Regions from separate parts of the Kribbella sp. NPDC050820 genome, predicted to be linked through region 2. Evidence: riboswitches for the same ligand, from Rfam matches in the RefSeq annotation. Region 2 holds a riboswitch; the other holds the start of a gene.
The links. Region 2 has a riboswitch for FMN ahead of ribB (3,4-dihydroxy-2-butanone-4-phosphate synthase). Riboswitches for the same ligand answer to the same signal wherever they lie in the genome.

Region 1 (14,698 bases), on a different contig from region 2:
GCCCGCTGCCGCGAGCGCCTCGACGTCGCGGTAGATCGTGCGGAGCGACACCTCCAGCTCGTCGGCGAGCTCACGCGCGGTCAACTGCCTGCGGGTCTGCAGCAACAGCAGGATCGACAGCAGCCGGCTCGAACGCATGCGTCGAGGTTAGCTCCGAACACTGCCACTCGCTGTCAGGTATCGGTCGGATGCTGGCTGCATGACGACATGGACCAAGGTGACCGGCGACTTCGACTTCCTGAACGGGTACTTCGACGTCCGGCACCGAACCCTGAAGCAGGTCTTCGTGGGTTGCGACGAGTGGAACGAGTTCGAGGGCACCACGACGGCGCGCACGCACTTCGACGGGGCGATCAGCATCGACGAGATGCGGTTCCCGACGAGGTCGTCGTACGGGATGTCGGTGCGGCTGTTCGACCCGGTGGCCAAGGAGTGGAGCATCTGGTGGATCGACGGCCGCACCATGGAGCTCTACCCGCCGGTGCGCGGCGGCTGGACGGACGACGGCACGTCCTGCCGGCTCATCGGCGCGGACGAGGTCGTGAACGGGCAGAAGGTGATGGTCAGCTACGAGTGGTCGGACATCACCGAGCGAACCGCGCACTGGGAGCAGTGCTACTCCAACGACGGCGGCGAGACCTGGGAGCTCAACTGGGTCATGGACTTCACCCGCCGGGACACCCCGCCGCCCGCACTCGACGTACCGAAGCTGACCGATGACTTCGACTTCCTCGTCGGGCGCTGGGACATGCACAACAGCCGCCGCCGGCCCGCACTGGGTTCACCGGCCGAGTGGTACGACGTCGAGTCGGAGATGGAAGTCTGGTCGTACTTCGACGGCGCGATCAGCTTCGACGAGGGATGGTTCCCGACCGAGGGGTTCCGGGGCGCGACGCTGCGGATTTACAACCCGACGACGAAGACCTGGGCCATCCACTGGATCAACAGCCTCCGCGGCCAACTCGAAACCCCGGTCATCGGCTCCTTCACCACCGACGGCACCGGCATCTTCGAAGGCCCCGACGTGTGGGAAGGCCAACCAATCGACGTTCGCTTCACCTGGACTCCAGGCACCGACAAGGCCGCCTGGGAACAGTCCTTCTCCACCGACGACGGCCAAACCTGGCACCCCAACTGGAAAATGCAACACACAAGAATCGGTTAGTTCCTCTCCCCACGCTCCCCACGCAGCCACGCCTACGTCGCGGCCGCTACGCGCACTCCCACCCACCCTCCGGCTCGTCGCCGGCGCCCCAGCCAGGCTGCCGCCGGCGACCTGCGGGCTGTCGCCCGCGTGCTGCGCGCTGCCGCGCGCACTCGACCACACCGGGCGGGCGCACCCGACGGACAAGCCCGTCGGGTGAACCGCGGTTGGGCCGGGATCCGCTCACGCCATCAGTCCGTTCAAAGCTGCCGGAGTCAAGCTGCCTGCCGACCTTCCCGTCGAGTCGCCCCGCCTCTGCTTGACGCATGCCGATATGGGCATATGATGGGGATGTGGCCCGAGCAGCGACGACGTCAGATGTGTTCAACGCGATTGCCGAGCCGCAGCGGCGGGAGATTTTGGTGCTGCTGCGGGCGGGTGAGCGGCCGGTGACCGAGGTGGCCCGGGAGTTGGGGATCACGCAGCCGGGTGCTTCCAAGCACCTGCGGGTGCTCCGGGAGGTGGGGTTGGTGCGGGATCGCAAGGCAGGCAAGCAGCGCCTGTACGGACTGGACGCCCGCGAGCTGCGACTGGTTCACGAGTGGACCGGGGGGTTCGAGCGGTTCTGGAACGAGAGCTTCGACCGGCTGGACGCGTACGTGCAAGACCTCAAGCAGGCAAGGCAGGAGGAGTAACCGATGGCAACGACAGGACAGGACGCGCCGGCGCAGGCAGCGATGGCCGACCGCGAGGTCGTGATCTCCCGGGTCATCGACGCCCCACGGGAGTTGGTGTTCGAGGCGTTCACCGAGGTGCGGCACCTGTCGCGATGGTGGGGACCGGAGGGGTTCACCACGACCACGCGGGCGTTCGAGTTCCGCGTCGGCGGGGAGTGGGACTTCGTGATGCACGGGCCGGACGGCACGGACTACCAAGAGTGGATCTCCTGGACCGAGGTCGCCCCGCCGGAGCGGATCGCCCTGCTGCACGGCGAGTCCCGCGACGACCCGAACGCCTTCGCTTCGGTCCTCACGTTCGAGCGCGACGGTACGGCGACCCGGATCGAGATGCGCACGGTGTTCCGTACCAAGGAGCAGCGCGACGAGGCGGTCGAGAAGTACCACGCGATTGAGGGCGGCCGGCAGACCCTGAACAACCTGGCTGCCTACGTCACCGAGATCCGGAACGGAGTGGAGGGCTGATGGCCGGCAAGGTGTTCTTCAGCGTGTCGATGTCGCTGGACGGGTTCATCGCCCCCGAGGCCGTGCCCGTCGAGGACCTCTTCGGGCCCGAGAAGAAGCCCGACGACCCCTCGGTACGGCGCTGGATGGCGCAGTGGATGGAACTCCATCAGGCAGCGTTCCCGCAGCGGTTCTTCCGGGAGAACCTGAAGCTCGGCAAGGGCGGCGAGGAAGGGCGCGACAACGACATCGCGCAGGCGACGTTCGAGCGCATCGGCGCGAACGTCATGGGCAAGCGCATGTTCGACGCCGGCGAGCTCTCCTGGCCGGAGGATGCGCCGTTCCACACGCCGGTCTTCGTCGTGACGCACGAGAAGCGTGACCCTTGGGAGCGGCCCGGCGGTACGACCTTCCACTTCGTCAACGACGGCATCGAGACCGCGCTCGACCAGGCCCGCGCTGCCGCCGGCGACCGCGACGTACGCATCTCCGGCGGCGGCGCGACGATTCTGGAGTACCTGAACGCCGGCCTGATCGACGAGTTCTCCATCACGCTGTCGCCCGTGCTGTTCGGCTCCGGCGTCCGCCTCTTCGAGGGCGTGGACGCGAGCCGCATAGCTCTGGACCCCGTCCGCGCGGAACCGACGCAACGAGTAACCCACCTGACCTACACAGTCCGGCAGCGATAACCGTCCGTCCGCACACCAACCCGATGCCGGCGCCACGCCGAACTACCGACACCCACCAGCGGCCGGTTGCCCCCGACGCCGTACTCGAGGGGTTATCCGGCCCAGCCGCGGGTTCTCCCCTGGCACGCAAGGGGAGAACCCACAGGTCGAACGGATATCCCTCCGATCGGTGGTGGGAGCGCGCGTGGTGGTCGCGGCGAAGGAGTGGCCGCGTGGGAGAGAAGCCCCACGGCTACACCGTTTCGTACTGGCGGGTCTTTGCGACGAGCAGGTGGAGGGCCAGGGTTAGGGCCAGGATCAGCGCGGCGACTGCAGGGAGCGCGGGGGCGGGAGTGCCAGCCGCGAGGGCCACGCCGCCTAGGGCGCTGCCCAGCGCGCAGCCGAGGGCGATGGCGCTGCCGTTGAGGGCCATCACGATGGCTGCGGAATCGTGGGCCAGGGAGGCGAGACGCGCCTGCTGGGGGACGGCCGCCCCGCCATTGCCGATGCCGGCGGCAAAGAACCACAGCAAGCCAACGACAGCCAGTACGCCGCTGACCTTGAACACCAGCGCAGCCAAGACAGCATCCAGCAACAGCCCGATCAGTACGACGGTCAGCACCCGAAGCGCCGTGAAGCGGTCAGTGAGCCGCCCAGTGACCGCGTTGCCCAGCATGCTGGCCATGCCGTACCCGAACATGACCAGGATCATCATCCACTCAGCGGGAAAGGCCGGATCGAGGATCAACGTGGCGTACGTGAAGCAGGTGTAGCTACTGCACAGAATCCCCGTCGTGACAAGCAGCCCGGCCAGCAGACGCGGCTGGCCAAGCGGCCGCAGACGATCGGCCAACGTCCCGGCCGGAAGATGCAACCGCGGAAGCTTGAGCACGATCCCGGCCAACGCGACCGTCCCCACGACCGCGACCAGAATCATCGGGAAGCGCCAACTCGACTGCCCCAGCACCAGACCGACCGGCACCCCGAGCGCAGTCGCCGCCATCCACCCGCCAAGCACGAACGACAACGCCTTCCCGTGATCCTTGACCGGCGTCAGCGCAATCACATACCCAGTGACAGCAGCATTGAGCAGACACCCACCCAGCGCCGCCACCACCCGCCCGCCGAGCGCCACCGCATAGGTAGGCGCAAGCCCGACGATGAGATTCCCGACCACGAACACGCCCAACGCGATCGCGATCGTACGACGCCGCTCCCACCGACTCGTCGCCGTACTGAGCAACGGCGCCGCCAGAGCCGACGTCAACGCGAACGCCGACACCAGCTGCCCAGCCGCCGCCTCGACGACCCGCAAGTCCGAAGCGATGGCCGGCAACAACCCCGCCAGCACATACCCATCGATCCCCGTCGAGAACGTTGCCACCGCCAACCAAACCAGCGGCCGGTACCTCACAGGTCCCGCACAAACGTGAACATGCTCCGCCCCAGCACCAGCGGTTCGGGCACCCCGCCGAACCGGTGGACGCCGACCCCGAAGCCGGCCTCCGGATCGGACACGAACACCCGCTCGAACCCGCGCTCCTCGAACCACCCACAGATCGCCGGCACCCGATCGGGCGCACCCCGATGCCGAGTCCAGATCACCGTCCCACCGGTCTTGCTCAGCTGCCGACACGTCTCGACGGTTCGCTCGATGTCCGCGTCCACGACGTTCCCGAACACCCCACACGCCAGTACGACGTCCGCCGGCACCAACCCCTGGTACTGATCCGTCACCGCCGCATCGCCCTCGACGACCTCGACGTCGGTCAGCCCCGCGACCCGGATCGCCTCTGCGGCAGCCGCCGTACTGCGTGGATCGAGTTCGACCAGCCGAGCCCGGACATCGTCCCGGCGCGGATGCGCTGGAAGCACCTCGAGCAGGTCGCGGCCCTCGCCGGCGCAGAGACTCACCACCGTCAGCGGGCCCGGCGGCGCAGCATCCAGCGCCAGCCGGAGCTGCGCCTGCACAACCTCCAGACGCCGCGCGAGGAACGAACCGGGTACGTCGTAGTCGCCGTGCCAGCGGTGCCAGTCCATGAGGCTAAAGGCTACGGATCGCCACCAGCGTCGAGAGAGCGGCCTGGGTTGCCTCGTACCCCTTGTCCTCCCGGCTGTCCGGGAGGCCGGCGCGGTCGAGCGCCTGCGGGTCGTTGTCACACGTGAGTACGCCGAAGCCGATCGGGACGCCCGTGGTCACGCCGACCTGCATCAGGCCCTCGGTCGCGGCCTGGCAGACGTACTCGAAGTGCGGGGTGTCCCCGCGGATCACGACGCCGAGGGCGATCACCGCGTCGTACCCACTCTTGGCCGCGTGCAACGTCGCGACCGGGAGCTCGAAGGATCCCGGCACCCGGATCACCGTGTAGTCGGTGACGCCGGACTCGTCCAGCGCACGGATCGCGCCGGCCACCAGGGCATCGGTCACCTTCGGATGCCACTGCGCTCCGACGATCGCGACGCGGGCGCCGTCGGCCCGCGGGGTCTCGATGGTGGGTGCTCCACTGCCCGACATCAGCCGGCTCCGTTCTCTTCGGCGAGGACACCGGCGGGCAAGTGGTGGCCCATCCGGTCGCGCTTGGTCCGCAGGTACCGCAGGTTGTGCTCGGTCGGGTCGATCGAGATGCTGCGGCGCTCGACCACGTCGATGCCGTAGCCCTGGACGCCGGCCAGCTTGTCCGGGTTGTTGGTCAGCAGCCGGACGGACGTGACGCCCAGGTCGGCCAGGATCTGCGCGCCCGTGCCGTAGTCCCGGGCGTCCGCGGGCAGCCCGAGATCCAGGTTCGCGTCGACCGTGTCGCGGCCCGCGTCCTGCAGTTCGTACGCCTGCAACTTGTGCAGCAGCCCGATCCCGCGGCCCTCGTGACCACGCAGGTACACGACGACACCGCCCTCGGCCGCGACCTGGCGCAGCGCCTCGTCCAGCTGCGGTCCGCAGTCGCACCGCAGCGATCCGAACACGTCACCGGTCAGGCATTCCGAGTGCAGCCGCACCAGCGTCGGCCCGGCCGCGAGGTCGCCCCGGACCAGCGCCAGCTGCTCCGACCCGTCGACGATGTTCCGGTAGCCGTGGGCAACGAAATCGCCGTACTGGGTCGGCAGGGTAGTGGTCGCGACGCGCTGGATCTGGCTCTCGGTACGGCGCCGGTAGCGGATCAGGTCGTCGATCGACACCAGCACCAGCCCGTGCTCGTCGGCGAACTCGCGCAGTTCGGGACCGCGCTTCATCGTGCCGTCGTCGTTCACCATTTCCGAGATCACCGCGGCCGGCGTCAGCCCGGCCATCCGGGCCAGGTCGATCGACGCCTCGGTGTGCCCCGGCCGCACCAGGACGCCGCCGTCGCGACCGCGCAGCGGGAACACGTGCCCCGGCTGGACCAGGTCGTACGGCTCGGACGCGGAGTCGGTCAGCACCCGGATCGTCCGGGCCCGGTCCGCGGCCGAGATCCCGGTGCTGATGCCGTCGCGGGCATCGACCGAGATCGTGTACGCCGTCCGCATCCGCTCCCGGTTGTGCGGCGTCATCAGCGGGATGCCGAGCCGGTCCAGCTCGGCGCCCTCCATCGGGACGCAGACCACTCCGGAGCTGTACCTGATCAGGAACGCCAGCAGCTCCGGCGTCGCCTTGGACGCGGCGAAGATCAGGTCGCCCTCGTTCTCGCGGTCCTCGTCGTCGACCACGATCACCGGCCGTCCGGCCCGGATCTCCTCGATCGCGTGCTCGATCGTGTCGAGTTTCAGCACGTCACCCATGTCAGCCCACCACCACTGGTTCCGGAGCCACGGTCCGCTCCCGGTTCTGGATCCGCCACCAGGAGGCGAACCCGACGACACAGAACAGCCCGTAGACGATGTACATCGTCGCCGACGGGTAGAACTTCGCCTGGATCAGCAGCGGTACGCCGACCACGTCGACGGCGATCCAGATCAGCCAGAACTCGACGAATCCGCGGGCCATCCCGTACGTCGCCAGGATCGACCCGGTCAGGATCCACGCGTCCCACTGCGGCCCCCACGAGCCGAGCTCGCGCAGGACGAAGTACGAGATCGCGTACAGGACGACCGCGAACCCGAGCAGCTCGAACCGCTCGCGGGCGGTCGCCCAGCGCGGCTGCACCGCCTTGCCGGCGCCGCCGTGCCGGGTCTGGTACCAGCGGTACCAGCCGTAGAGGCTGACCAGCGCGAAGAACACCTGGCGACCGGCCTGGCCCCAGAGGTCCTTGTCCTGCGGCGTGTCGAAGATCCCGCCGACGAAGACGGTGAACAGCAGGACGTTGCCGACGATGCCGACCGGCCAGGCGGCGACCAGCCGGCGCATCCCGAACAGGGCACTGCCCAGGCCGAACACGTTGCCGACGATCTCGCGGACGAGCACCGGCGAGCCGGCGATCTCCACCTCCGAGTGCAGCAACCAGTCGATCACCGGTCCACTCCCTTGGCGGTGAGCAGCCGCTCGACGTACTTGGCGATCACGTCGACCTCGAGGTTCACGGTGTCGCCGACCTGGTTGCGGCCGAGCACGGTCAGCTCGAGCGTGGTCGGGATCAGGCTGACGCCGAACGTGCCGGTCGCGTCATCCACGTCGGTGACGGTCAGCGAGACGCCGTCGATGGCGATCGAGCCCTTCTCGGCGACGTACTTGAGGATCTCGGGCGTGGTCGCGACCCGGACGTCCTCCCAGTGCTCGGCCGGCGTCCGGCTCGCGATCGTGCCGGTGCCGTCGACGTGGCCCTGGACGATGTGCCCACCGAGCCGGGCGTGGGCCGTGACCGCGCGCTCGAGGTTGACGCTCGAGCCCTTGTCCAGGCTGCCCAGGCTGGTCCGCTGCAGGGTCTCGCGCATCACGTCGGCGGTGAAGACGCCGTCACCGTGCTCGATCACCGTGAGGCAGCAGCCGTTGACCGCGATCGAGTCGCCGTGGCCGGCGTCCTCGGTCACCTTCGGGCCCCTGATGGTGAGCCGGGCGGCGTCTCCGTCCAGCAGGTCCAGCGACTCGACGGCGCCGAGTTCTTCGATGATGCCGGTGAACATCTACTTCCCTCCAAGAGGAGTCAGGGTCAGCCGGACGTCGTCGCCGAGACGGGTGACGTCCGCTAGCTTGAACCGCCGAAGGTGGTCGATCGATTCCGCGCCGAGGTCGCCGATCGCGGCGTACCCGGACCCGAGCACGGCCGGGGCGACGTACGCGACGATCTGGTCGACCAACTGGGCGCGCAGGAAGGCCGCGGCCAGGGTCGGGCCGCCCTCGAGCCAGAGGTGCCGGATGTGGTGGTCGTCGAGCTGCCGCAGTACCTCGGCCGGGTCGTGCGTCGGCAGGATCAGCGTCTCCGCGCGGTCGTTGCGGACCCGCGCGGTCTCCGGGATCTCCCGGTCGCCGACCACGACCCGCAGCGGCTGCCGGGCCGCCGGTACGTCGTGCTCGTCGCGGACCGTCAGCTCCGGGTCGTCGTCGAGCACGGTCTGGGTGCCGACAGCGATCGCGTCGCACTCGGCCCGCTTCCGGTGCACGTCGGCGCGCGCGATCGGCCCCGTGATCCACCGGCTGGTCCGGTCCGGGGCGGCCGACCGCCCGTCCAGGGTGGTGGCGAACTTCCAGGTGACGAACGGGCGGCCCATCCGGACGCTGTGCAGCCACACGTGGTTGACCGCCTCGGCCTCGTCCCGCAGCACGCCCTCGGTGACCACGATGTTCTTGTTCCGCAGCTTCTCGGCGCCGCCGGCGGCCTGCCGGTTCGGATCCGGTACGGCGTACACCACGCGGGCGACACCGGCCTCGATCAACGCGTCGGCACACGGCCCGGTCCGGCCGGTGTGGTTGCACGGCTCGAGCGTCACGTACGCCGTACCGCCGCGGGCCCGCTCGCCGGCCATGGCCAGCGCCTCGACCTCGGCATGGGGGCCACCGGCAACGGCATGGAATCCCTCACCGACCGGATGCCCGTCGCGGCCGGTGATGACACAGCCGACCACCGGGTTCGGGTGCGTGCTACCGATGCCCTTGGCGGCCAACTCGACCGCACGCCGCATCCAGGCGACGTCGATCGGCGAAGCGTTGTTCACTCACGGTCCCTCGTTGTCACGGACGCACTCCGGGGTTCGTGACAACCGGCGCACACGCACTGCCGTCCGGGGTCGCGTCGACCTTGTGGGTCGCGTTGCCGAACGTCAGAGCGCACCCGCCGATCGCGTGCGCCTCCCATCCGGACTTTCACCGTCGGTCCCGGAATTCCACCAGGTCAACCGGCCGCTCGACTGCTGCGGCCGGGTCGCGGACTGTCACCGCCGGCTCGGAATTACACCGACCCCGGAGCACGCGAGTGGGTTCACTCGTACTTCAAGTGTGCCACCACTGGTCCAGGCGGCCAGGACCCAGGTCACATCCTGGGCATCCGCTGCGTGATGGCGAGCCCGGCCGCGGCGGTCAGACAGGCCGCCGCGACGGTCAGGATGAGCGGCCGGTACCCTAACGCCTCGGCCAGCGCCGCGCCACCCAGCGGCCCGACCGCCTTCGCGATCGTGACCGGCGTGGTCAGGATCCCGGAGATGGTGCCGAACCCGTCGGCGCCGTACCGGTCCAGCAGGATCGCCGGCGTCGCGATCGACGACACCCCGAACCCGAGCCCGAACAGCGTCAGGCAGACGACCGCCCCGGCGATCTGCTGACCCACTACCGGCAGCAACGAGATGGCCACGCCCTGTACGGTCAGGACGCAGGCCGTGATGGTGGCCATTGGCAACCACCGCGCCGAGACACTGGCGACGATCCGTCCGGTCACCGACAACAGCCCCAGCAACCCGGCGAGCGTCGCCGCTGTCGCCGGTCGGTGGCCGAGGCTGATCAGGTACAGCACGAGGTGGACCGAGATCACGGCCAAGGCCGCACTGTGTACGACGAAGGAGCCGGCGAGCACCCAGAACCCGGCGTCCTTGAGCACCCGCCGCGGCGATCCCTTCGGCTGTCCCGGCGCGATCCGCGGCGTGCTCCGCCGTACCGCGAACGCATGCAGCGGAATCGCGATCACAGCCACCAGGCCAGCAAGGACGACCAACGCTCCCCGCCACCCACGCGCGTGCTCCAGCCACCCGGTCAACGGGATGAAGATCGAGCTCGCCAGCCCACCGACCAGCGTGATCGTGAGGATCGCCTTGGTCCGCGACTCCGGCCTCGCCACGGCAACCACCACCGCGAACGCAGGCGGGTAGAGCACCATCGCCGACGCGATCCCGATCCCCACGAAGACGCCGTACAACTGGACTGCGTTCTGGACCTGCGACCACCCCAGTACGGCGACCGCCGCCAGCACCGACCCGGCCGTCATCAACGCGCGCCCACCCCGGGCGTCCAGCCACCGCCCCACCGGAATCGACATCACCCCGGTCACCAGCACCGCCACCGTCGACGCCCCCACCGCGGTCGTCGTCGAGATCCCCAACTCCCGCGACATCGGCCCCAGCAACACGCTGAACGCGTACGTGAGCACCCCGTACCCCACCGTCGTCGTGACAGCCAACGCCGCCACAACCCGCCGAACCCCCACCCCCGGTGCGGCCACAACCCTGGAGTCCCTCACTCACCCCATTCCACCACCCCACCCCCACCCCCGCCTCCCGTTTACCCCGCCTGCATGCGTCCTCGAGCACGGTCGATGGGTCGACTGGTGGGGCGGTAGGTTCTTGCCGGTGGAGGCGTTTGCGGGGCGATACCGGCTGATCGACCTGATCGGGACCGGTGGAATGGGCTCGGTCTGGCGGGCGTGGGACCTGCGACGATCGGCGTACGTGGCAGCTAAGGTGCTCGGCCAGCACGACGCAGCCACACTGCTGCGGTTCGTCCGGGAACAGTCGCTGCGCATCGACCACCCACACGTGGTGGCACCGCACGGCTGGGCCGCCGACGACGACAAGGTCGTGTTCGCGATGGACCTCGTCCGCGGCGGCTCGGTAGCCACTCTGCTCGGCGACCACGGCCCGCTGCCGACGTCGTACGTCGCCGTACTGCTCGACCAACTCCTGCACGGCCTGTCCGCAGTACACGCGGCCGGCGTCGTACACCGCGACCTCAAGCCCGCCAACCTCCTGCTCGACGCCACCGGCAAGGGCCGCCCGCACCTGCGCCTGTCCGACTTCGGCATCGCCGGCCTGCTCGACGAACCACGCATGACCCGGCACAGCACGATCCTCGGCACCCCCGGCTACCTCGCCCCCGAACAACTCGCCGGCGCCGACCCCGACCCCCGCCAGGACCTCTACACAGTCGGCGCCGTCGCCGCCGAGCTCCTCACCGGCGAACGCCCCGGCACCGACGGCAAACTCCCACCCGTCGAAGGCCCCCTCGCCGACTTCATCCACCGCAGTACGGCGCCCGACCCCACCCGCCGCCCCACCACAGCCCACGCCGCCGGCCGCCTCCTGGCCGAGTCCGGCGCCCTCCCACCCACCAACACCACCCCCTGGTCCACCCACCCCGACTCCCCCGAAGTCTTCGACCAACTCCCACCCCTCCCACCCCCCTGGACCCCCACCGGCCCCGCGCCCAAGCCCTCAGCGCCCGCCGGCACCCCCTCACCCGCAACCCCATCCCCAACCAACACCGACCATCAGCCGGCAGCACCGACTCACACGGCCGCCATACACCTCACCTCACCACCGTCCCCCCACCCCACCGCCGCACCCACACCAACCGCGTCCGCAGCCACCACCAACCCCAACCCCGCCAGACCCACTTCCACCCAAAGCCACCCCCCGGACCCCGCAGCCCCATCCCCCACTACCTCCAGCTCCCCCACCGTCTCCAGCTCCACCACCACCGCCCCGCACAGCACCCCCGCATCCCCCAGCTCCCCCGCCCCGCACGGCTCCCCCGCCCCGCACAGCACCTCCACATCCCCCGGCACGCCCGCCTCGCCAGCAACCGCCACCGCGCCCAGCACCCCCGCCTCGCCCACTGTCACCCCAACGCAAGGCACTCGCCCCCGAAACCGCCCACTGGTCTGGCTCGCCTCACTGAGCCTCACAGGCGGACTAGCACTCCTAGCCACCGCCGCCTGGCTCCTCCTGAGCTAACCCACAGACCCGGCACGCACTCAGCACCGCCCGCAGCTCACGTCCCGCCAGGCAGGTGACGATCCTCAGCGTGGCCGCGGCCCTAGCCCAGCCTTGGCCGCGCGATCAACCTGTCGGCGACTCCAGAGCAGCCCCTGCGACTCCAGAGCAGACCTGCTAGGACTCCTTCGCCGCCCGAGCCCGGTACGCCGCGACCGTCGTCCGACTCGCACACGGGTTGGAGCAAAACCGCCGTGTCCGGTTCCGTGACTGATCCACGAAGTAGTTGCCGCACTCCGCCGCCGCGCACCGCCCGAGCGTCACCGACGGATCCCCCGCAGCAACCAAGGCGAGCTTGGCGGCAACCAACTGACCGACCCAGCGCCTGGCCGGAGTGCCGTTGCGACTGAAGTGCACGTGCCAGCCACCGTCGTGATCGGACAAGTGCATGTCCGGCGGGTACTCACGCAGCAAGCGATGCACGGCATCGGGAGCGCCACCATCGACAGACTGCGCCAGCGCCGTCCGCACGAGCTCAGGCAGTTCGCCGTACTCGCCGTCCGGCGGCGGCGTGATCTCGTGCTCTGCGAAGAACGCAGCCACCAGTTCGCCGTCCTGATCGAGCGTGCCCGTGTTGGCCAGCTCGACAGCCAGCCGCGTCACGTTCCCGATGTAGTCACCGTAAGACACTTGACCACCTACATCACCGATTCTTATGGTAGGCGTCATGCTAGCCGATGACACCTACATCGCCCGGCGCCTGCACCTGCTCGGCGAGTGGGATGCCGCCCTCGCCACCTTGGGCCCGGACGCCGATCCCGAACTGCGCGCCGAGATCGCCGTAGACCGCTGGTTCTTCCAGATCGAGCACCATGAGGAGGCCGAGAAAGCAGTCGCGGCACTCGATCCCGCATCACCGACAGCACAATTGCTCACGGCACGAATGGCCTACAGCCGCCTGCTGTTCCGCCACCACCCGCGCGCCGACGACCGCGCCGTGGCCGAGGCCGGCTACCGCGCAGCGGTCGAGACCGGCAACGAGAAGCAGCGAGGTTGGGCCGAGTACCACTGGGGCGTCCTGCTGGACAACATCGACGACGACCCGGACGGCGCCCTCCGGCGCTACGGGACAGCCCTAGACATCGCAACGAAAACCAACGACTGCTACCTCGAGTCGTACATCATCCGGCACCTCGCACATCTCAAGGAGCCCACCGAACGAATCGCCATGCTCCGCCGATCCCTCCACCTACGCGCCGCCCTCGGCGCCCGCCCCCAAACAGTCGCCGCCCAAGCCACCCTCGCCGAAGATCTCCCCCAGGACGACCCCGAACGCGCCGACCTAACCCAAACCTTCCGCCCAGCCGCCCAAAAACTCCGAATCCCCTGGCTCCACCCCGACAGCTAACCCCACCACCCCGAGCAAGCACGACAAGCCTCGACTCCCGCTCGACCAACCGTCCGACCGGCGGGCTTGGCCGCGCGACTACTGACACCGGACTGTGGTCGCCAGCGCTTCGGGCGACGGGACCTGAGTCGGCCGGCTATTCGACCGGCAGGAGGTCGCACGACTGGTAAGCCGGGCTGCGATCCCGGGGGCACGAGTGATGTAAGCCAGATCGGCCGACAGCCCGGACGACGGGGTCGGTTGTACGGCGGTCGACGCGTGATGATCGCCAGGAGACGGGCGACGGAAGCTGAGTCGGCCAGCCGTTCGACCGGCGGATTCGTCGTACGACTGGCGAGGCGGCCTGTGATCACCGGCAGGTGAGACGCGAGCCGATCGCCACGAGCAGGCGGTGGAAGCTGGGTCGGTCGGCTGGTCGGTCGGTGGGGTTGGTTGCTGCGGGGAGATGCCGCGGGATCACTTCATGCTCGGGTTGTGGGCGATCGATGGCGGCTGGCGGTGAGGAGTGGGCGGGGCTGACGTGGACAGAGCCCGGGCTTTGGGCCCGGGCTCTGGTGGGGTGGTTAGTTGTACGGCGGCTGGGACGGTGGTTGGCCGCCCTGGTTGGGGTGGCTGCCCTGGCTTGGGTGGCCGCCCTGGTTGGGGTGGCTGGCTTGGTTGGGGTACTGCTGAGAGGCGGGGTGCCAAGCGGTGGCGCTGGGTTGGACTATGGCTGGTTTGCGGCGGAGGCGGAGCAGGGCTAGAGCTCCAACTACGAGGAGGACTGCGCCGCCGCCGGAGAGGCCGGCGATCAGGGCTACCGGGGTGGTGTCGGTGGTGGGCGCCTTGCCTTGGGTGGGACCGCCGGCCTGAGGGGTGTTGCCGGATTCGGTGCCGGTGGCGGTGGGTGTGGGGGTGACTGAGGTCCCGGCCACCGGGGTCGCGCCATCTACGTACTCGGGTTTGCCTGTGCCCGGTGTGCCGACCACTCCGACGGTCAGGGTGAGCGGGACGGTGAAGGCTCGGCCGTTGTCCTTGCGGGTCAGGGAGACGGCGACGTAGTACTCGCCGGGCATCGAAGTGCCGGTGTCCTGGTTGTTGGCGCCGTTGCGGTTCAGGTAGCGGATCTCCTTGGTGGTGAGCGCCTGGACCACGCCCTCCTTCGACAGCACCCCGCGCTTGCCCGCTCCACCCGGCACGTTCTTCGCGAACACGGAGTACACGTCCTCGCCGATCGGGGAGATCAGCGCCGTGTCCAGGTAGCGAATGCCACCCA
Region 2 (14,698 bases):
GGTCAGCGCCTCGACGGTCAAGGGCGCCGAGCCGGACCCGAAGGCGCTGCCGCTGTCGGCGGAGTGGGCGCAGAAGTACGGGAGCAACCCGTTCTACACGATCCAGGACCAGGCCTTCCCGAAGAAGGAGGCGGACCAGTACTTCAGCGTGCAGAGCGACCTGCTGCAGGGATCGGTCACGCCGGAGGCCGCGGCGAAGAAGATGCAGGAGATCGTCTCCGCCTGGGCGAAGGGCTGAGTAGGGCTGATGGCGACGGTCGCACTGTCCAAGCCTGCCAAGGCCGCGAAGGCCAAGAAGGGTGGCAAGTGGTCACCCTGGTTGTTCGCCCTGCCCGCCTTGGTGGTGTACGTCGCGTTCCTGGTGTACCCGGCGTTGTCGTCACTGTGGTTCAGCCTGACCGACTGGGACGGCCTGAGCGCGACGTACAACTTCGTCGGGCTGCAGAACTACGTCGACCTGCCCAAGGACCCGGTCGTGGTCACAGCGGTCCGGAACAACGTGATCTGGACCGTCGTGACGATCGCGGTCCCGACGATCATCGGGCTCGCGCTGGCGATCGCGCTGAACGGCAAGGTGCACGGCAAGCCGATCCTGCGGCTGATCTTTTACACGCCCGCCGTCCTCCCGCTGGTCTCGATCGCCTCGATCTGGGGCTGGCTGTACAACCCGCAGTACGGCGCGATCAACTCGTTCCTGCGGCTGCTCGGGCTGGACGGGCTGGCGCAGCCGTGGCTCGGGCAGGACTCGACCGCGTTGTGGGCGGTGATGGTGCCGGCCATCTGGTTGCGCACCGGCTTCCCGATGCTGCTCTACCTGGCCGCCCTGCAAGGGATCCCGAACGAGCTCTACGAGGCCGCGACGGTCGACGGTGCGAGCCGTTGGCAACAGTTCTGGCACGTGACGATGCCGAGCCTGCGGCCGGCCCACTACATCGTGCTGGCGTTGTCGCTGATCGACTCGTTCAAGGTCTTCGACATGATCTACGCGATGACGTACGGCGGCCCCGGTACGGCGACGCAGGTGATGGGGACGTGGATGTACGCCAACGTCTTCCAGTACTACCAGGCCGGTTACGGCACCGCGATCGCCGTGGTGATCACCCTGGTGGCGGTCGCCGTCGGCATCCCGTACGTCCGGTCCCAGACGAAGGAGGCGTCATGACTGTGCTGAATGCCGCGCTGCCGCGCGGCAGGTCATGGGGCTGGAACTCCCGGCCTTCCCTCGTCTCTCCAGTCGCTTCGCTCCCTCCGTTCCTCAGTCCAGGCCGGGAGGCCCCATGACCTCGATCGCACCCGTGCGGGTCGACGCGCCCGTCGTACTGCAGCAGACCGAGCCGGTCAGCCAGGAGCCGAAGGGCCGCAAGGGCCTGGTCATCACGCTGGTGCTCGTCGTGGTGGCGCTGTTCTGGATCTCGCCGCTGGCGTTGCTGGTGATCACCGCGGTCCGGCCGCTGTCGGACTTCATCGGCAACGGGCCGCTGTCCTGGCCGGACCAGTTCACCTGGTCGAACTTCAAGGACGCCTGGGGGATCGGCAACTTCGCCACCACCTACCGCAACAGCGCGCTGCTGGCGCTGATCAAGGTGCCGCTCGGCGTGCTGATCGCGGCGATGCTCGGGTTCGCGCTGGCCAAGCTGCGGATGAAGTTCCGCACCACCGTGATGTTCTCGGTGTTCCTCGGGCTGACCATCCCGATCTACATCACCATCGTCCCGGTGTTCATCATGATGCGTCAGGCCGGCGCGACCGACAGCATCTTCGGGCTGATCGGGCCGTACCTGGCCTTCGGCATCCCGTTCGAGGTGCTGGTGCTGCAGTCGTTCTTCCGGCAGATCCCGGACGAGATCATCGAGGCCGCCAAGGTCGACGGCGCCGGCGACTGGCGGGTGTTCTTCACGATCGTGCTCCCGCTGTCCCTGCCGGCGCTGGTCACGGTCGCGATCCTGGACGCGGTGGCGACCTGGAACGAGTTCCTGTTCGCGCTGATCCTGCTGAACTCCGACGCCAACAAGACGATCCCGGTCGGACTGCTCAACTTCCAGGGCCAGTTCGCCAACAACAACACCGGTCTCGCGGCGGGCATCCTGATCGCCGTGGTGCCGATCCTGATCGCGTACACCCTCCTGCAGCGCTGGATCGTCGGCGGCCTCACCGCCGGCTCTCTCAAGGGCTGACCGAAACCGCCCCACACGAAGGAGTAACCACCAATGACTGACATGCCGGTCTTCGGCGCAGGTATCTGGCACTTCGCGACGTACAAGGACCGCTACGCCACCGACGGGTACGGCGACCCGGTCGGCCTGCTCGAGCAGATCGACCGGGCCGGCGCCGTCGGCGACCTGTCCGTCGTCGACCTGAACTGGCCGTTCGCCGGGTACGACGGGGCGCTCGACGAGGTCAAGGAGGCACTGAAGCGCAACAACCTGAAGGCGATCGCGATCACCCCGGAGATCTACACCCGCGACTTCGTCAAGGGATCCTTCACCAACCCCGATCCCGGCGTCCGCAAGCAGGCGCTGGAGCTGATGCACAACGCCACCGAGCTGGCCAAGGACCTGGGCTGCTCGTACGTGAAGCTCTGGCCCGGTCAGGACGGCTGGGACTACCCGTTCCAGGTGGACTACCGCGACATCTGGAACCTCGCGCTGGACGGCCTGAAGGAGCTCGTCTCCGCGCACCCGGACATCAACTTCGTGATCGAGTACAAGCCGCGCGAGCCGCGGGTGAAGATCATCTTCCCGAACGTCGCCCGGACGCTGCTCGGGATCGAGAAGATCGGCCTGCCGAACCTCGGCATCCTGCTCGACTTCGGCCACTCGCTGTACGGCCAGGAGACGCCGGCCGACGCCGCCCAGCTGGCGATCGACTACAACCGGCTGTTCGCGATCGACGTGAACGACAACCTGCGCGGCTGGGACGACGACATGGTGGTCGGCTCGGTGCACCTGGTCGAGACGTTCGAGTTCTTCCACACGCTGCGCAAGAACAACTGGGAGGGTGTCTGGCAGCTGGACCAGTTCCCGTTCCGCGAGGACAGCGTCGAGGCGGCCAAGCAGGCGATCCGGTTCCTCAAGGCGGTGCACCACGCGCTCGACGTACTTGACGACGAGGCGTTGGCCGCGGCGCAGGCGTCGCACGACGCGCTGGCCGCGCAGAAGCTGGTGCAGAAGGTGCTCCTGAGTTCGATGGCGGAGCTCGCATGACACTGACCGTCGAACACACCACGATGCCGGTGCTCGGGCGGCTGCCGATCCACAGCAGCCGGGCCGAGCAGGTGGCGCACATCGCCGAGGCGGCCCGGCAGATCCGGATCCAGGACCTCAAGCTGGTCCACCACGCAGGCGCCGGCCACATCGGCGGTGACTTCTCCGCCATCGACATCCTGGCCACCCTGTACGGCGCGGTGCTCGACATCACGCCGGACACGGTGACCGCGCACGAGCGCGACCGGTTCATCCTGAGCAAGGGCCACGTCGCCGGGGCGCTCTACACCACGCTGGCGGCCTTCGGGTTCCTGCCGGTCGACGAGCTCGCCACCTTCCTCAAGCCCGAGTCGGCCCTGAACGGGCATCCGAACCGGAACAAGGTCGCCGGGGTCGAGGCGAACACCGGTCCGCTCGGCCACGGGCTGCCGGTCGCGGTCGGGCATGCGCTGTCGGCCAAGCTGGACGTGTCGATGCGCCGGACCTACGTGCTGGTCGGTGACGGCGAGCTGCAGGAGGGCAGCAACTGGGAGGCGATGATGGCGGCCTCGCAGTACCAGCTGGACCGGCTGACCGTGATCGTCGACCGGAACCGGCTCCAGCAGGGCGCCACCACGAAGGAGACCAACGACCTGGACCCGCTGCCGGAGAAGGCGATGGCGTTCGGGTTCGCGGTGGTGGAGGTGAACGGTCACGACCACGGCGAGCTGCTCGACGTGCTGTCTGCCGTACCCTTCCGGCCCGGCAAGCCGACCTTCGTGATCGCCCACACGCACAAGGGGCACCCGATCTCGTTCATGAGCAACAACGTCGCCTGGCACCACCGGGTGCCGGACGCGGCGGAGTTCCAGCAGGCGCTGACCGAGCTGGAGGCTGTTGTTCCCGGATACACCAAGGAGCTTCCAATGACCGAGCGAAGCGAGGGCATCATCAAGCACAGCCGGCCTCGTGTCTCATCCGCGCCCGGAGCGAAGCGAGGACGCGGATGAGCATGGTCGAGACTGCCTCGATCGCCGACCAGCCGCGGTACGACTGCCGGGACGCGTACGTCGAGACGCTCGCCGAGCTCGCGCACGCGGACCACCGGATCGTCGGGGTGGTGAACGACTCGGTCGGGTCCAGCAAGCTGAACAGCTTCCGCAAGGCGTTCCCGGACCGGTTGATCAACGTCGGGATCGCCGAGCAGGACATGGTCGGGGTCGCGTCCGGCCTGGCCAACGGCGGCCGGATCCCGTTCGTCTCGGCCGCGTCCTGCTTTCTGACCGGCCGCGCGCTGGAGCAGATCAAGGCGGACGTCGCCTACTCGAACACCAACGTGAAGCTCTGCGGGATGAGCCCGGGCGTCGCGTACGGCGAGCTCGGCCCGACGCACCACTCGATCGAGGACATCGCCTGGTTGCGGGCGATCTCCAACCTGACCGTGATCGTGCCGGCCGACCCGATCGAGACCGCGGCGGCGCTGCGCTGGGCGGCGGCCTCGGACGGGCCGGTGTTCATCCGGGTCAGCCGGATGAGCGTGCCGAAGGTGTACGCCGACGACTACGAGTTTCGGATCGGCAAGGCGATCACGGTCCGGGCCGGTGACGACGTGACGCTGATCAGCAACGGGACGGTGCTGTGGCGGGCGCTGGCCGCGGCCGAGCAGCTCGCCACCGAAGGGATCTCGGCCCGGGTGCTGTCGATGCCGACGGTGAAGCCGCTCGACGTCGAGGCCGTGGTCGCGGCCGCGCGGGAGACGGCCGGAATCGTCACCGCGGAGGAGGCAGTGTCCGGCGGCGGCCTCGGCGGTGCGGTGGCGGAGACCGTCGTACAGCAGCACCCGGCGCGGGTGTCGATCCTCGGGATCCCCGAGTTCGCGCCCACGGGGTCGGCCGGGTACCTGCTGGACCGCTACGGGCTCTCGCCGGACGGCATCGCGGACGCCGCGCGCCGGCTGCTCAAGCCAAGTAGCTGACCAGGTCGGCGATCGAGATCATCGCGAAACCGTGAGTGTCGGCGAACGCGCGCAGGTCGGGCCCGGTCATCAGGGTGCCGTCGTCGTTCATCAGTTCGCCGATCACTCCGACCGGCGGCAGCCCGGCCAGCCGGACGAGCTCGACCGTGGCCTCGGTGTGACCGGGCCGCTGCCGGACACCGCCCTGCACTGCCCGCAACGGGAGGATGTGACCGGGCCTGATCAGGTCCGTGGGCTGCGCCGCCGGATCGGCCAGCACGCGGACCGTCCGGGCCCGGTCGGCGGCCGAGATGCCGGTCCCGACCCCGCTGCTCGCGTCGACCGAGACCGTGTACGCGGTCCGCAGGCTGTCCTGGTTGTCCGGCACCATCAGCGGCAGCTCGAGCCGGTCGAGGATCTCCGGTGCGGCGGGTGCGCAGACGTAGCCGCTGGTGTGCCGGACCAGCAGCGCCATCAGCTCGGGGGTCGCCAGGCTCGCGGCGAAGGTCAGGTCGCCCTCGTTCTCGCGGTCCTCGTCGTCGACGACCACGACCGGCCGTCCCAGGGCGAGCTCGTCGATGGCGCGCCGGACGGTGTCCAGCCGGGTCTTGGTCGCGGTGCTCACGGTCGTTGTCCTCTCGGCGTGAAACTGGCGCCGTACTCCGGGGCAACGACAAGCTCCGCGGGCACCACGGCAGCAAACGCCGACAGCGCACCGCGAAGACCTGCCACGTGCGTCTTCCCATCCGGACTTTCACCGTCGGTCCCGGAGTTCCACCGGGTCAACCGCATCTCCTTGCGGACATGCGGGTCGCGGACTGTCACCGCCGGCTCGGAATTTCACCGACCCCAGAGCACGTGTGGTCTTGCTGTTCGCCGCTCAGTCTATCCGTCACAACCACCCTTGGAGTGTCATGTCCATCTCAGTCTGGCGTGCAGTCGAGCTGACGCTGACGCGCAACCACGAGGAGCCGTACGCCGCCGAGGAGTGGGCCGACTTCGAGCACGAGAGCGGCCTCCGGCTGCGGCGGCCCGCGTTCTGGGACGGCGGTGACACCTGGCGGGTCCGCTTCGCCGCGCCGTCGCCCGGCCGGTGGACCTGGACGAGCGGCTCAGACAGCGGCGAGCTCGACGTGGAACCGGCTGATCCCGGGCAGGACGACCCGTTCTACGCACGCGGCTTCTGGCGGATGTCGCCCGGCGGTCGCAGCCTGGTGCACGCGGACGGCACGCCAGCCATCCTCGCGGGCGACACCGCCTGGGCGCTGCCCTGGCGAGCGACCCCCGAGCAGGTCCGGGAGTACGCCGCCGACCGGCAGGCGAAGGGGTTCAACGCGGTCCTGCTGATGACCGTGCAGCCGGACATGCGTGCCGTCGGCCCACGCGACCGCACCCAGGACGAAGGCTTCGCGGTCGGCTTCGAGGACCTCCCGGACGGGCACCTCAACCAGCCGAACATCGAGTACTTCCAGTACCTCGACGACCTGCTCCGGATCCTGGTCGAGCACGGGCTGGTCCCGGTGCTCCAGCCTGTCTTCCACGGCTTCGGCTGGAAGGGCCTCGAGGTAGCCGGGCCCGTCGTACCGCCGGAGGAGTATGCCCGCTACTGCCGATACCTGGTCGCCCGGTACGGCGCTCAGCCGGCGATCTACCTGGTCGGCGGGGACGGATCCGGTCGCGAGCCCCAGATCGCCGCCGGCGGGGCCGAGGTGCACGCGACGGACTGCTACGAGCAGCCGACCGGCATCCACTACCGCCCGCACATCCACGCGGACGCGCACCAGGATGCGGACTGGCTGGACTTCCAGTGGTGCCAGACGGGTCACAGCGGTGAACACGTCCCCGAGCGGGTTGCGGACATGTGGCGGAACCGGCCCGTCAAGGCGATCGCGAACGGCGAACCGACGTACGAGAACACCGGGCGGACCGGCGTCGGCGCCGGCTGGTGGCAGGGTCACGAGGCGTGGAGCAACCTCTGCGCGGGCGGGACGATGGGCGTCGTCTACGGCGCCGGCAGCCTGTGGCAGTGGAAGCTGCATCCGGACGAGCCGGGGCACGCGGACTTCTTCGCGGCGCCGGGCGCGGGCTGGCGGGAGGCGGTCGGCTTCGAGGGGTCGTCGTACGTCGGTCTGCTCACCAAGATCCTGCGTGGGCTGCCGACGACCGACATGGAGCCGGACTGGACCCGGGTCATCTCCGGCCGGGCGCTGAGCGTGCCGGGCCGGCTGCTGATCATCTACCGCGAGCACGGCGGCCCGGTGCCGGTGTTCGACGACGACGTGCCGCTGCCGTACACGATCATCGACCCCCGCGACGGCTCGGTGGTGGCCGCCGGCAAGCGCGACTCGCCCCGCGACGTCCTCCCCGACCCCGGTGGACAGCCCCGCGTCTACATCTGCCTGGCTGACCTATAGTCGTCGCTTGTTAGGGGGTCTCGACGTGAACAACCGCGCGGTGCGCCAGCCAGGGCTGGACGAGTTGCGGCTGCTGGCGAAGGTGGCCCGGATGTACCACGAGAAGGGCATCCGGCAGCCGAAGATCGCGGCTGAGCTCAACCTGTCCCAGGCGCGGGTGTCGCGGATGCTCAAGCAGGCCGTCGAGGTCGGCATCGTGCACACCGTGGTGACCATGCCGAGCGGCGTGCACAGCGACCTCGAGGACGAGCTCCAGGGCCGGTACGGACTGCGGGACGCGGTCGTCGTCGACACCCTCGGCGTGGCGGACGACGTGCTCCCGGCGCTCGGCTCGGGCGCGGCGGCGTACATCGACATGACGCTCACCGGCGGGCATGTGATCGGTATCTCGTCCTGGAGCGAGACCCTGATCAGCGCCGTCGACCGGATGCCGCGCAAGAGCGTGCCGGTCGTGGACCGGGTGGTGCAGATCGTCGGCGGGCTGGGTGACGCCGCGGTACAGATGCAGGCCACCCGGCTGACCGCCCGGTTCGCCGAGCTGACCGGCGGGATGCCGGTCTACCTGCCCGCCCCGGGCCTGGTCGGCACCCCGGCGGTCCGGCGGGCGATGATGAACGACGTGTCCGTTCGGGACGTTCTGGGCACCTGGGGACAGCTCACCGACGCCCTGGTCGGGATCGGCAGCCTCGAGCCCTCACCGCTGTTGCAGCGCAGTGGGAACGCGGTCGCGGAGGCCGACCAGGACGAGCTGCGCCGGCTCGGCGCGGTGGGCGACGTCTGTTTCCGGTTCTTCGACGAAGAGGGAAAGCACGTGCGCTCGACGTTCGACCAGCGAGTCATCGGGGTGACCGCCAAGGAGCTGCTGGCGGTGCCGCGCCGGATCGGGGTGGCCGGCGGCGACCGGAAGTTCTCCGCGATCCGGGCCGCGCTGCTCGGCGGCTGGGTCAACATCCTGATCACCGACCTGGCGATGGCCAACCGCCTGCTCGACGCCTGATGGATCGCGAGGAGCAGCAAGACGTCTACCGGACGCTCGACCTGGCCCTGCGGGTCGGCGAGGTGCTGCTGTCCAGCGGCGCCGGTACGGCGGACGCGACCGCGACCATCCTCGGCGTCACCGCGGCCGGTGGGCTGCGCGGCTGCGAGGTCGACATCACCTTCACCTCGATGGCGATCTCGTACCAGGCGGCGCCCGAGGTCGCGCCCGAGACCCACATCCGCCTGGTCCGCTACCGCTCGCAGGACTTCTCCCGGCTGACCGACGTCGACCGGCTGGTACGGCGACTCGCCCGGGGCGACGTGACCCGGGACGAAGCGAGTCGCGAGCTGGCGCGGCTGACGTCGGCGGGACCGCCGTACCCACGCTGGAGCGCCGTGCTGGCCTGGGGGGTGATGGCCGGTGGCGCGACGTTGCTGCTCGGTGGTGGCTGGCTGATCACGCTGGTCGCGGTCGTCACCGCGATCGTGATCGACCTGAACAACCGGTGGTTCAACCGGCAGCGGCTGCCTGCCTTCTACCAGCAGGTCGCGGGCGCGTTCGTCGCCACCGCGGTCGCGCTGGTCCTGTACGCCGTCCACGCGCCGGTGAAACCGTCCCTGGTCGTTGCCGCAGGCATCATCATGCTGCTGGCCGGGATCGCGCTCACCGGTGCCGTCCAGGACGCGCTCACCGGGTACTACGTGACGGCGGCGGCCCGAAGTTTCGAGGCGATGCTGCTGACCGGCGGGATCATCGCCGGCGTGAGCCTCGGCCTCACGGTGGGGATCAAGCTCGGTCTCAACGTCGGCATCGAGGCGCAGACGATCCAGCTGGCGAACCTGCCGATCATGGTCGGGTCCGGTGCGCTGATGGCGGTCGCGTTCGCGTACGCGTCGTACGCGCCGCTGCGGGTGCTGCTCCCGGTCGCGATCATCGGGGCGCTCGGGTCGCTGGTCTTCACGTTGATGACGCGGGCTTCGTTCGGGCCGGCGTGGTCGACGGCAGCCGCGGCCTTCGTGGTGGGTCTCGGGAGCTACTCGCTGGGTCGGCGTACCGGAGTGCCGCCGCTGGTGGTCGTTGTGTCGGGCACCATTCCGCTGCTGCCGGGACTGACGATCTACAAGGGCCTCTACGAGCTGATGGGACTGGGCAACCTGATCGGCATCGTCAGCCTCGCGACCGCGGTCGCGATCGGTGTCGCCATCGCGTCCGGTGTGATCCTCGGTGAGTACGTCGCCCAGCCGATCCGCCGCGAGGCCCGGCGACTCGAGGATCGCCTCGCCGGGCCACGCCTGGTCGGACCACGCCGTCCGGTCCGTCGCCGGACCGGATCCCGCCGGTCCCGCCGACGGTCTGCTCAGCCTCAGTAGGCCCGCCTTACCTGATCTCCTCCAGTACGACGTCGTCCAGCTGCAGCCAGACGTCCTGGCCGCGGCCGAAGAAGCCGCCGTACAGCTCGATCAGGGACTCACGGCCGGAGTCGAACTCGACGCTGACCTTCTCGTACGCCGGGTGCGCCCCGCCGGACTTCTGCGCGATGGTCTGGCCGCGCAGGGTGCGGACGCCGAGCATCGTCTCGGTGTTGTTCGCCGCGGTGCGCATCCAGGCGGACAGGCGGTAGCGGTGGTGCGGCCGGACGACGACGTTCTGTTGCAGCTGGTGGGTGCCGATCGAGTCCCGGACGTAGGCGTTGTTGGTGCCGCTGTGGCCGAGGTTGGACCGGTCGATGCCGCCCCGGCCGTTGAGCTGCCAGGGTGAGGTCGGCGTACTGCCGGTCTGGTCCTCGAAGCCGGGGTCGCTCACCAGGTTGGTGACCTGGCCGTCGTCGGTGAGCTTGGTGCGCATCAGGAACACGTTGTACGGATCCCACTGCGACATCGTGAAGTAGAGGTCGTCACCGGACGACCACGGGTGCATGTAGGTCCCGTACAGTCCGGGGAAGTCCTTGCCCTTCACAACAACCTGCTCGCCGCTCCACGGTCCGGTCAGCGACTTCGACGAGCGCAGTACGACGGATGCCCGCGTCTCGTCCAGGTACATCATCAGCCACTTGCCGACGTGCGCGTTCCACTGCACCGAGACCTCGCTGACCGGGCCGATCGCGATCGGCACCGCCGCGCTCTCCTTCGGCGACCAGGTCCGGCCGTCCCAGTACCGCCAGGCGCTCTTCTGCAGGACCTGCTGCTCCGGGACTCTGGCGATGTGGGCGTTGCCGAAGCGGCCGTTCGGTGTGCCGATCATGTAGACGTAGCCCTGGTCGCGGACCAGGGCCACCATCTGGAAGTTGTTGTCCCACGCCTTGGTGTTCTGCCAGCGTGCGTTCGGGTCCTTGGTCCAGGTCTCGCCGTTGTCGTCGGAGTAGGCGAAGCCGGAGTAGTTCGTGAACCAGCTGCCGGCCGGGCCCCAGTAGTTGACCGACATGTACTGCACGTACTGGCGCTTGCCGACCGCGATACCGCCGGTCGGGATGACCGTGTGCTCGTCGCGGTCGACCTTCTTGCAGTCGAGGAACTGCTTGGCGTGGCCGGGACGGTCCTCGGCGGCCGAGTCCAGCGACATCCCGTCGGCCAGGTTGCGGTCCTTGCTGCGGAACAGCAGGTTGCAGCGCCAGTCGATGGTGGCCGGGTCGCCGACACCGCCGCCCGGGCCGGTCCAGCCGCTGCCGTAGCTGTCGCCGAACGCGGTAAGGATCTCCCCGGACCCGTTGTCCCACAGGATGCCGAGGTCGGTCGCCTTCAGGGCGAACCGCGCCTCGGTGTCGTTGATCGACTCCGGGCCGGTCAGTTTGGCGATGCGCTCGGCGGGCGACGGCACCGCGGACGCCTGGGCTTCGGAGGACTGGTCGGCCGGCACCAGAGCGGCTCCGATCAGCACGGGCAGGACGAGTAGCAATCGTTTCCGCATGCGTTGTCTCCTCGGGCGGGCAGAGCACGATCGTGAGAAATCGATTTCCGCCGAACGTAGTCCTTCGTTGTCAATGGGTCAACAGCTGGGTGTGGTTTACTTCCTGCTGGTGCGATTCCAAGGTGTGACGGTCGGGAGCTTCCCGGGCCCGTCGGCTCCGCCGGTGGCGGAGTGACCCGGCGCTGACCGGGGCCACGCGGTGATACCCCGCTTCTAGCTCGGACCCCCAGTGGTCCCTGACCGGAACCTAGGCGGTGTCTCCTGGTCCCGCGCCTACTGCGCGGGACCACCAGCCACGACCTACGCTGAATGTCGTGCAGCGTGTGGATCTGGGTGAGGTCGAGTACGAGGTCGCGGCGAAGGAGATGCGCGGCTGGGTGGAAGAGCGGGTCGAGGACGCGGCTCCGGACCGGCTGTTCCTGCTGAGTCATCCGCCGGTGATCACCTACGGGCCGCGGACCGTGCTGGACGATCTGCCGGCGGAGGCCGCGGGGATTCCGGCGGTGGCGGTCGATCGGGGCGGGTTCGCGACGTACCACGGGCCGGGCCAGCTGGTCGGGTACCTGGTCATCGACCTGAAGCGCCGCGGGCCGGTCGACATCGTGCGCTGGCTCGAGAACGGGCTGATCGAGGCGCTCGGGTCACTCGGGTTCCCGCTGGTACGACGAGACACGCCGAAGGGCGCGAGCAGCCTGGTCGGGGTCTGGACCGAGGACCACCGGAAGCTGTGCTCGATCGGGATGCGGATCCGGCGCGGCGTGACCAGTCACGGCTTCTCGGTGAACGTGGACCCGGACATGACGGTCTTTCACACGTTCACGAGTTGCGGCCTGCACGACGTGACGATGGTCTCGCTGGCCGAGCTCGCCGCCGAGCGCGGCGTCCCGGCGCCCACGGACGCCGCCGTCCGTGACGCGATCGCCCACTCCCTCGGATCCCGGTAGCCTGCGGCAATGAGCCAGGAGGAGGACGACGGCCGGTACGACGCTCCGCCGTTGCCGCCGGTGGTGATCCTCGCCGTCGTCGGGCTGCTGTGCGGGTTCGCGACCATCGCGCTGGTGTGGCTGAGTGAGCGCAGCTGCGAGCGGTTCCGCGACACCACGAACTGCGGCGCGCTCGGCCTCCCGCTGCTCGTGCTGATCGTCGCGATCACCATGGTGCTCGGCGGGCTCGCGCTGAGCCGGCTCGCGATGCCCAACCCGCGCGTGGTGGCCTTCCTCGGCGTCGCCTTCATGCTGATCGTCGTCCTGGCGTTCCTCACCGAGAACCTGTCGTCACCGTGGACACTGGCCGTCGTCCCGGTGCTGACCGCGATCACCTTCCTCGTCGCCAATCTCGTCGCCCGACTCCTGGAGCGTGCCGATGCCTGACCTGCCCGTCTACGACTGCCCGCGTACGCCGGTCGCCCCCGCCCTCGACGGGACCCTGACCGACCCGGCCTGGAACATCGCGCCGTGGACCACCCCGTTCGTCGACATCGGCGGCGACGGCCCGGTCCCGCAGTACCGGACCCGGGCGAAGCTCATGTACGACGACGAGTACCTCTACGTCGGCGGTCTGCTCGAGGAGCCGCACGTCTGGTCCACGATGGCCGAGAAGAACACCAAGTTGTTCGAGGAGAACAACTTCGAACTGTTCCTCGACCCGGACGGCGACGGGCTGAACTACTACGAGTTCGAGATCAACCCGCTCGGCACGATCTGGGAGCTGACCCTGCCGAAGCCGTACGTCGACGGCGGCGTGCCGGTGGACCCGACCAACCTGCCCGGGCTACGGACAGCGATCGACATCGACGGCACGCTGAACGACCCGTCCGACATCGACACCGGCTGGTCGGTGGAGCTCGCCGTACCGTGGGCGGACCTAGCGGCGTACAACGAGGGTCGCGCGACGCCGCCGAACCCGGGTGACGAGTGGCGGATGAACCTGATGCGCTGCCAGTGGCCGCACGAGGTCGTCGACGGCGCCTACGTGAAGGGCGACGACCTCAGCTTCTGGGTCTGGTCGCCGCAGTACGTGGTCGACATGCACCGCCCGGACCGCTGGGGCATCCTTCGGTTCTGACCCCGCTACCCGGCGTCAACAGACCAGGGGGACAATGAGGTACGTGGACTTGGGGGGTGACGACAGGTACGGCGACGAGGTCGTGAGCGCGATCGAGCGTGCCTGTGAGAGCGACCCCCGGACGGCGCTGCGGCTTGTCGCGGAGTACTCGAGCCACTGGTGGTCCCAAGGACTGCAGGACGAGGCTGCCGCCGCCGCTGAGCGGGTGCTGAGCATCCTGGGCCGGAGCGTGCCTGTCGGACTCGACGAGGAGTACCTGCTCGCCGTACTGCACGGAGCCGCGTCGGCCGAGCAGGAGCAGCTGGAGCTGGCCCAGCAGATCGTGCAGGCGACGACAGGTCCCTTTCGGTACTCCGTCACCGTGCTGCTGTGGTCGCTGGTGTTCGGGCCGTTCGAGTCCGCCGCGGTGGTCGAGGAGGTCCTGGCGCGGAACGAGGGCGGCGACGCTTGGACCAGGGCAGCAGTCGAGCTGTGCCGCGGTTACCCGGGCCTGACGTCCGCCACTCCGGGTGATGCCGCTCAGGCGCTCCGTACGGCGCTGGGACGCTTCCGGATGCTCGACGACCGCTGGGGGATGTTCCTGGCGCTGACCGCGCTCAGAGAGATCGTGGACGACCCGGTCGACGTCATCAGCGAGGCCCTGGAGCTGGCCGAGAAGCTCCGCGCGGACGACGAGTCCGGACTGCTCCTGTGCCAGCGGGGCGAGCTCTACCGCCGCCATGGTGACCTGGACGCGGCCGGCGAGGACTTCAGCTGGGCGCTGGCCTTGGCCGAGCACGCCGAGCTGCCGGAAACGGCTGCCGCCGCCCACATCGGCCTGGCGCGGGTCGCCCGCGGCTGCGGCGACCTCCTGACCGCCCGGGAGCACCTGGCCGTCGTCCTGTCCCGCGACTCCGAGGATCTGGAAGACGCCCGCTACGAGGCGATGCACGAGCTGAACCTCCTGATCAACTCCGAAGCCTCCGCATAGCACCAGGCCACACACTCCTGTGGTACGGCGACACACCTGTGGCAGCGGCCACAACAGGCGGGTCTCGCCGGACTCGCGGATGGCTGGTTAGAGTCGAGTCGACCCAGCCCCCGACACTGCAACGGAGCAGCCGGATGGACAAGACGTACGACTCGCCGCAGGCAGCGGTCGACGACATCGGCGACGGCGCGAGCCTCGCGGTCGGCGGCTTCGGGCTGTGCGGCAACCCGA

Region 1: another riboswitch for FMN. It lies ahead of ribD (bifunctional diaminohydroxyphosphoribosylaminopyrimidine deaminase/5-amino-6-(5-phosphoribosylamino)uracil reductase RibD); the one in region 2 lies ahead of ribB (3,4-dihydroxy-2-butanone-4-phosphate synthase).

Annotation. Positions count from the first base shown of each region.
Region 1 is NZ_JBFAHB010000074.1:15,340-30,037, reverse strand. It holds gene AB0H36_RS39275 (transcriptional regulator) at 1-138, opposite strand, end outside; gene AB0H36_RS39270 (hypothetical protein) at 200-1,165, shown strand; gene AB0H36_RS39265 (metalloregulator ArsR/SmtB family transcription factor) at 1,498-1,839, shown strand; gene AB0H36_RS39260 (SRPBCC family protein) at 1,843-2,346, shown strand; gene AB0H36_RS39255 (dihydrofolate reductase family protein) at 2,346-3,014, shown strand; gene AB0H36_RS39250 (MFS transporter) at 3,247-4,377, opposite strand; gene AB0H36_RS39245 (class I SAM-dependent methyltransferase) at 4,404-5,033, opposite strand; gene ribH (6,7-dimethyl-8-ribityllumazine synthase) at 5,038-5,508, opposite strand; gene AB0H36_RS39235 (bifunctional 3,4-dihydroxy-2-butanone-4-phosphate synthase/GTP cyclohydrolase II) at 5,508-6,746, opposite strand; gene pnuC (nicotinamide riboside transporter PnuC) at 6,748-7,416, opposite strand; gene AB0H36_RS39225 (riboflavin synthase) at 7,413-8,024, opposite strand; gene ribD (bifunctional diaminohydroxyphosphoribosylaminopyrimidine deaminase/5-amino-6-(5-phosphoribosylamino)uracil reductase RibD) at 8,025-9,053, opposite strand; FMN riboswitch at 9,177-9,310, opposite strand; gene AB0H36_RS39215 (MFS transporter) at 9,368-10,513, opposite strand; gene AB0H36_RS39210 (protein kinase) at 10,674-12,056, shown strand; gene AB0H36_RS39205 (CGNR zinc finger domain-containing protein) at 12,213-12,725, opposite strand; gene AB0H36_RS39200 (hypothetical protein) at 12,763-13,443, shown strand; gene AB0H36_RS39195 (VWA domain-containing protein) at 14,007-14,698, opposite strand, start outside.
Region 2 is NZ_JBFAHB010000007.1:54,068-68,765, forward strand. It holds gene AB0H36_RS08950 (extracellular solute-binding protein) at 1-238, shown strand, start outside; gene AB0H36_RS08955 (sugar ABC transporter permease) at 248-1,162, shown strand; gene AB0H36_RS08960 (carbohydrate ABC transporter permease) at 1,278-2,174, shown strand; gene AB0H36_RS08965 (sugar phosphate isomerase/epimerase family protein) at 2,208-3,203, shown strand; gene AB0H36_RS08970 (transketolase) at 3,200-4,192, shown strand; gene AB0H36_RS08975 (transketolase C-terminal domain-containing protein) at 4,189-5,157, shown strand; gene ribB (3,4-dihydroxy-2-butanone-4-phosphate synthase) at 5,141-5,761, opposite strand; FMN riboswitch at 5,865-5,998, opposite strand; gene AB0H36_RS08985 (DUF4038 domain-containing protein) at 6,051-7,550, shown strand; gene AB0H36_RS08990 (sugar-binding transcriptional regulator) at 7,558-8,547, shown strand; gene AB0H36_RS08995 (threonine/serine exporter family protein) at 8,547-9,899, shown strand; gene AB0H36_RS09000 (DUF4185 domain-containing protein) at 9,907-11,433, opposite strand; gene lipB (lipoyl(octanoyl) transferase LipB) at 11,748-12,377, shown strand; gene AB0H36_RS09010 (hypothetical protein) at 12,387-12,803, shown strand; gene AB0H36_RS09015 (carbohydrate-binding family 9-like protein) at 12,796-13,497, shown strand; gene AB0H36_RS09020 (hypothetical protein) at 13,541-14,467, shown strand; gene AB0H36_RS09025 (CoA transferase subunit A) at 14,602-14,698, shown strand, end outside.